DNA from 2 places in the Rouxiella sp. S1S-2 genome. Region 2 is predicted to be linked to the other one. Evidence: predicted binding sites of a transcription regulator. Region 2 holds the regulator's gene; the other holds the start of a gene.

Region 1 (3,421 bases), 1.8 Mb from region 2:
TCGGCCCACTCCGCAGCCAGCACGCGCGTGAGTTCAAAAGCCGGCATTTCACGGCATAACACGGCTCCCTGGCCCGCCCAATTTGGCGAATAGGAGAAAATGCCTTTTTCCTTGGCCGCCGCGTGCAGTTTCATCGCCGCATCGTAGGCAAAGGGATAGTCAGGGATTTGCCGTTGGCCATCGGGCACTATACTTCGCTGGAAGACACCGATAATTCCGCGAGCAGGCCGCCCAGAAATGGCCGCAGTGATTGCCGTTCTTGCCGCGCCCTCACCTTTCAGGCATTCGCGATGTGCAGCAGTTGCCGAAGATTCAGGGCATAGAATAAATGCCGTGCCGAGCTGCACACCCACGGCACCCAGCCGCATTGCCGCATCTATACCGACACCGTCCATAATTCCCCCTGCGGCAATAACAGGCAGCTCACTGTGGCGTGCAAGAATTCGCAACAGTGGGAAAAGCCCCAATTCGTCATCTTTTTTTGCATCAAAATTACCGCGATGTCCGCCAGCCTCAACGCCTTGGGCAACAATCGCATCAGCATGAACGGACGCTGCCAATTGTGCTTCCTGCAGGTTAGTGACACACACCAGCACTTTGCCGCCGTAGGCATGAATTTTGTCAACGACTGGCTCAGACGGTGCGCCAAAATGAAAACTCACGATGGCCGGCCTGGTCTCAAGCACGACTTCGAGCATTTTTTCGTTAGATTGAAAATTCTGATAAATCTCGTTCAAGACAGTAGGCGCAAGCGCGTCGTGCGCTTGAAAATGCGCGTTAAGATATTCCAGCCATTTCTGATGCACATCATGATTGAGGTTGGGCGCGGTATGACAGAAGAAATTGACGTTGAACGGTCGGTCGGTGAGTGATTTTGTCTTTTGAATTTGCTCGAAAGCCGACTCGGGTTTGGCACTCCCCAGCCCCAGAGACCCGACTCCACCCGCGTTAGAGACCGCCGCCGCCATCTCGGGGGTGCTCACGCCCGCCATCGGCGCCTGGATAATGGGCCATTCAATCTGTAGCTCGGTAAAGATATTCTGGTATTTCATTACTTCCTCTTTTATGAAAGTAATCGGAAAGCAAGAGTCACGGCAGGAGCTTCCGATAGGTTCGAATAATCACCTTTATTCACAGTAGAATAGAGTGCCTATACCGCCGCTGCCAATCCTCCTTATGGAGTAAACGTATTCATTTCAGCGCGATATATCATCAGCGACTTGCTGCTGATGCGCTCATCCTGAGCAGACAGCGGTGATATGACGAAGTTCTGCAACACCTTTCTTTCCAAATTCCTCGAATCATGATTATACTGTATGAATACACAGTACAATCATGGAGCAGTATGATGACTTTTTCTCGCCCAGCAATTTCGCCCGTCGAACTCAACACCCCACTTTTTCAGGATAAGGTGCCCGCGGGGTTTCCCAGTCCGGCACAGGATTACATCGAAAAAGGCATAGATTTAAACAAGTTATGTGTTAATCATCCGGCGGCAACCTACTTCGTGATGGCGACGGGAATGTCGATGATTGATGCGGGGATTTATGAAGGTTCGATGCTGGTGGTGGACCGAAGCCTTGACCCCAAACACGGCGATATCGTCATTGCTTCCGTGGCGGGTGAGTACACCGTTAAACGGCTTTGTACCCACCCGATAGTGAAACTTGAACCAATGAATCCTAACTTTCCCCCGATTATTCTGAACTATGGCGTTGATGAGGTTGAGATTTTTGGCGTCGTTACCTTCAGTATTAACGGGTTTCAGTAAGGAAGCTGGATTTCAATTAACAAAACAGTACTCTTTGCCACCGTTCATTCTATACACATTAAAAGCCGAACAATGCTTTCGCTATGTACCCCGCAGCATCTGAAATTCAAATTGGGCCAGTAAAATTCTCAAGGCCCTATGGCAGCGATTTAGCCGTGCATTCTCACACTTGTTGCTACGGGTAAACGGGGCTGACGTATTTTCGCAGAAGGTGCGGTGGTATCGGCGTAGCCAAATGAAATACCAAACAGCAGGCGATAATCGTCGGACACACCTAATGCCGCCCTAATTATATCCGCATGAAAACCCAGTAATGTCTGTGGAATGCCCGCATAGCCACGCGCAGTGAGGGATAACAAGAAACTTTGTGCATACATACCGATGTCAGAGGCAACACGGATGTTGTCTCCAAATGAAGGCATAAATAAAAAAGCGGCATGTGGTGCGTTAAAAAATTGATAGTTTTTCAAATACATCTCATGACGCTTATCTTTATCATCACGCGCTATCCCTAAAGAATCGTAGTAAAGACGTGCCTGATCCTGGCTACGCGTGTAGTAGTCGCCGAAAAAATCGTCATAAGAGAAGCTAAAATCTGGCGTCTGTTTCCCCGCCAAATCGTTGGCTATCATCGCCTGTGCCAGCTTATTTTTGGTCTCACCTGAGACAACATGCACATTCCAGGGCTGAGTATTGCAGTTAGACGGTGAATACTGTGCATCTTGCAGCACTTCTTGAAGTTGCTCATCGGTTAATGGCGTAGGTAAAAAAGCACGCGTCGAGACACGCTGACGAACGGTTTCATCAAAAGCCAGTATTGGGGTAGTCATAGAAGTCTCCTCTGTGATTGTCGGTCTATTTTATCGAGGAAACGCATTCGAAAAAACACTACAATGGTGTAAAGACCATTGCGGATTACGCACAGATGAATAAGCTCAACCAAATTAACGTCCGCTCTATGCAGCTGTTTCTGGCTATTGTTCGGGAAGGAAATTTGTCTGAAGTTGCTCGCCTTGAAAGTCTGGCACCCTCTTCTCTATCACGCACAGTTCAACAGCTTGAACAGGCACTGGAAACCCAGTTGCTGTACCGCAACACGCGTGCGGTGATTGCTACCGAAACGGGGCTGATTTACGCAGAAACTTTCCGAGAAATGCTGCTCCAGCTTTCAGATGCGCAAACGTTGGTCGACGAGCGCCGCAGTGAACCTGGCGGTCGCATCCGCATTAATGCTCCCATTTCTTTTGGCCTGCGACACATTGCGCCCAGTATCAGTGAGCTTAGCGAGCGCTATCCCGCGCTAAATATCGAATTGAATCTCAACGATGATTACATTGACCCCTTCGCTGATAGCACTGACCTGCTGCTGCGAATTTCATCAATGGAAGATACAGAACTGCACGGTCGCCTGGTCGCAAAGCAGCGCTGTCATTTGGTGGCAAGTCCGGAATATATCAAACGTTATGGCAGCCCGAAAACGCCTGAGGAGCTTCAACAGCATCGCCTGCTGGCCTATCGGGGGAAGAGTGGATTACAACGCTGGAGGTTGCATAAAGGAGAGGAAAACTGGCAGTTTACGCCTGCCGCAAAGATAGTCTCTGATAATGCCGAATTGCTGCTGCAGGCCGCTTTTGACGGTGCGGGAATACT
Region 2 (3,421 bases):
TTAGAGGCTAAAAGCTTGTTAAACAGGTCCTGACGAACCGGCAGTCGCGGCCCTACGGCGGCCAAACGCTGGCGCGAGAAGTGCATACGTGCAACCCGAGCAAGCTTATGGGCAATGATTTTATCCGTGCCATGCTGAGTGGCCATATCGCGCAGCGATACCGTGTTCGAAAAACGCACAAAACTGTCGCGACCGAGCCAGAGCACGGCAAAGAATTTTTGTACGCCGTTCAACACGCGAAGATGCGGCGTGTCCTGACCTTCGCGGCCCGGCGCACGACCAAACATAACCGAGACCGGCAGCATTTGAATATCCAGATTAGGGTTATTGCGATGCAGGTCGAGATAGTCGTGGAAAAGTTTTACCGACTCTTGTTTAGGCTGATAATAGGAAAATACGCGCGGTCCTTCACCAATAAAAACGTGGCTTGGCAGGTGTACGCCGTCTATTTCTAGCGGAATAAGAGGATCGGGCAAGTTCTGCGCCAGGCATTGAACCCGCAGAGTAAGGAGATCGGCCTTAGAGTTATAAGGCAAAACATACAGAATTGGGCGAGTTGGATCTAAACGCAACTCCGTCACCGGATCTGTAGGGATGACCTTGCTTCTTACCAGCAATTTTAGCGGTAAATTCAATAGGGTATAATAAAGTCTACGCCATCCTGACATAAAAAACGTAAAGCCTCTTGTTAGCAATTCGCCGCAAGGATACCAGAAACCCGGTATGAGATCTGTGGTGATAGGACAACGGATTCAGGCTAAAATGCCCCAAAATCACTTTAAGACGCAAAATAATGTCAAATCAAGTTACGGGATTGACCCGAATCTACAAGGCCGCAGGTTACTCCTTAAAGGGATTAACCGCGGCCTGGAAAAACGAAGCTGCATTTCGTCAGGAAGCCATTGTCGTGGTGCCTGCCATCTTACTGTCATTTTACCTGGATGTGAGCAGCATCGAGCGTATTTTAATGATTGGTTCACTGATTTTAGTCTTGGTTGCTGAATTATTAAACAGTGCAGTAGAAGCCGCCATCGACCGCATAGGACCGGAATTTCACACGCTTTCTGGCCGCGCCAAAGACATGGGGTCGGCCGCCGTTCTCATTACCATTGTTTTTGCCATTTTCACTTGGGCAACTATCCTGGTGCCGCGCTGGCTCTGAATGTTTTAAATATTCTTAATGTCTGTTTTTGTTCACTCTTAGGTTTTAATTCACCCATTACCTGTATATACTCACAGCTGGACTGTATAAACAACCAGGGGGCGGAATGAAAGCACTAACGACCAGACAACAAGAGGTCTATGACCTTATTCGCGATCATATCTCGACCACCGGTATGCCGCCAACTCGTGCCGAGATTGCCACACGTCTGGGGTTCCGTTCACCTAACGCGGCAGAAGAGCATCTTAAGGCGCTGGCGCGCAAGGGCGTAATCGAGATTATATCCGGCGCTTCTCGCGGTATTCGCCTGCTGATGGAAGAAGAAGAAGGCCTGCCGCTGATTGGCCGCGTAGCCGCCGGTGAGCCGTTATTGGCGACCCAGCACATTGAAGCGCATTATCAGGTTGATCCTGCCATGTTCAAACCCAACGCCGACTTCCTGCTGCGCGTAAGCGGTATGTCGATGCGCGATATTGGCATCCTCGACGGTGATCTCCTGGCGGTTCATAAAACGCAGGACGTTCGCAACGGTCAGGTAGTTGTTGCGCGCATCGATGACGAAGTCACGGTCAAGCGTCTTAAGCGACAGGGTAATACTGTACAGCTGCTTCCCGAAAACAGTGAGTTTGAACCGATTGTGGTCGACCTGCGTCAGCAGAGCTTCAGCATTGAAGGCCTTGCGGTCGGTGTTATTCGCAATGGTGACTGGATCTAACACCCGCAGTCAGAATCTTGCCGTTCGTTCGGCACATGTTCCCTGCCAGCAAACGCCAGTCGTTTGTCCATCGCCCCTTAACTGGGGCGATATTGTTTTTGTCCCGAATCGTTATCTCAGCCTGGGTTTTTAGCCATTATGCGATCGCTTTTCAGCTTGCCTACACTCAAAAAAACCTTCTTCAGCCCAGCCGATAAGGCCCTGTGGCTTCTCGCGCTGCCGATGATCTTCTCAAACATTACCGTGCCTTTATTGGGTCTGGTAGACACCGCCGTCATAGGCCATCTCGATAGCCCTGATTATCTTGGCGGCGTTGCGGTGGGCTCAATGGTCACCAGCTTCCTGTTTATGTTGCTGCTGTTTTTGCGCATGAGCACGACGGGACTGACAGCGCAGGCATTGGGAGCAAAAGATAACGTCCTGTTGGCGCGGGCTTTCGTCCAGCCGTTTATGTTGGCCTTGATTGCCGGTGTGCTGATTTTTCTGTTCCGCCAGCCGTTAATCTCATTGGCCCTAAGCATTGTCGGCGGCAGTCATGCCGTCTTGAATCAGGCCGAGATTTTCCTTTCTATTCGCTGGTACAGCGCACCGGCTTCACTGGCAAATCTGGTGATATTAGGGTGGTTATTGGGCATTCAATACGTCAGAGCGCCGGTGATTATGCTGATCGCTGGAAATCTGCTTAACGTCGTGCTCGACCTGTGGCTGGTGATGGGGCTTGGGTGGAATGTTAAAGGCGCCGCCGTGGCGACCGCCTGTTCAGAATATGCCACCTTGGCACTTGGACTATGGTTGGTTTCAATTGTAATGAGAAGGCGGGGGATCAATTTTAGCCTCTTAAAACAGTCTTGGCGGGGAAATCTGCGCCAGCTGATTACGCTTAATCGTGACATCATGCTGCGCTCGCTGCTGCTTCAACTGTGTTTTGCTTCTTTGACCATCATCGGTGCGCGCTTAGGCAGTGAGATTGTTGCGGTAAATGCCGTATTAATGAATCTGCTGACCTTCACCGCCTTTGCTTTAGACGGCTTCGCCTATGCGGTAGAGGCTCATTCGGGTGAGGCATTTGGTGCCAAAGATAAAAGCCGGCTTTTGCATGTTTGGCATGCCGCTTGCCGTCAGGCAGGACTCGTGGCGCTAATCTTTGCCGTCGTTTATGCACTGGCCGGTGAACAGATTGTTAACTTACTGACCTCTTTACCCGAGCTTCGGGCGCAGGCAGACCGCTATTTAAATTGGCAAATCATTTTACCTCTGGTCGGCGTGTGGTGTTATTTACTCGACGGCATGTTTATCGGTGCTACTCGCGGACGTGAAATGCGCAACAGTATGGCGATCGCCGCGCTCGGCTATGCTCTGTCGCTGCTGGCGTTGCCCGTTTTGGGTAATCACGCGCTGTGGTTGGCGGTGGCGGTATTTTTATCCCTAAGGGGGCTGGCCTTAGGATGGATTTGGCGTCGCCATTGGCGTTATGACAGTTGGTTTTAAATTCTTTAGATTAATCCTAGTTATACGCTTTATTACTGCTTTAACCTGAATTATTG

What was found. Region 2 encodes LexA, which represses DNA repair genes until DNA is damaged. Its sites were predicted from a motif close to TNCTGTATGTACATACAGNA; they were not measured.
Region 1: the regulator LexA is predicted to act here: its motif matches at 1,311-1,330, upstream of umuD (translesion error-prone DNA polymerase V autoproteolytic subunit).

Annotation. Positions count from the first base shown of each region.
Region 1 is NZ_WFKL01000001.1:3,313,825-3,317,245, forward strand. Features, by position in the region: gene GA565_RS15270 (nitronate monooxygenase family protein) at 1-1,052, opposite strand, end outside; gene umuD (translesion error-prone DNA polymerase V autoproteolytic subunit) at 1,349-1,771, shown strand; gene GA565_RS15280 (nitroreductase) at 1,921-2,601, opposite strand; gene GA565_RS15285 (LysR family transcriptional regulator) at 2,697-3,421, shown strand, end outside.
Region 2 is NZ_WFKL01000001.1:5,067,947-5,071,367, reverse strand. Features, by position in the region: gene plsB (glycerol-3-phosphate 1-O-acyltransferase PlsB) at 1-668, opposite strand, end outside; gene GA565_RS23215 (diacylglycerol kinase) at 794-1,162, shown strand; gene lexA (transcriptional repressor LexA) at 1,269-1,877, shown strand; gene dinF (MATE family efflux transporter DinF) at 2,016-3,365, shown strand.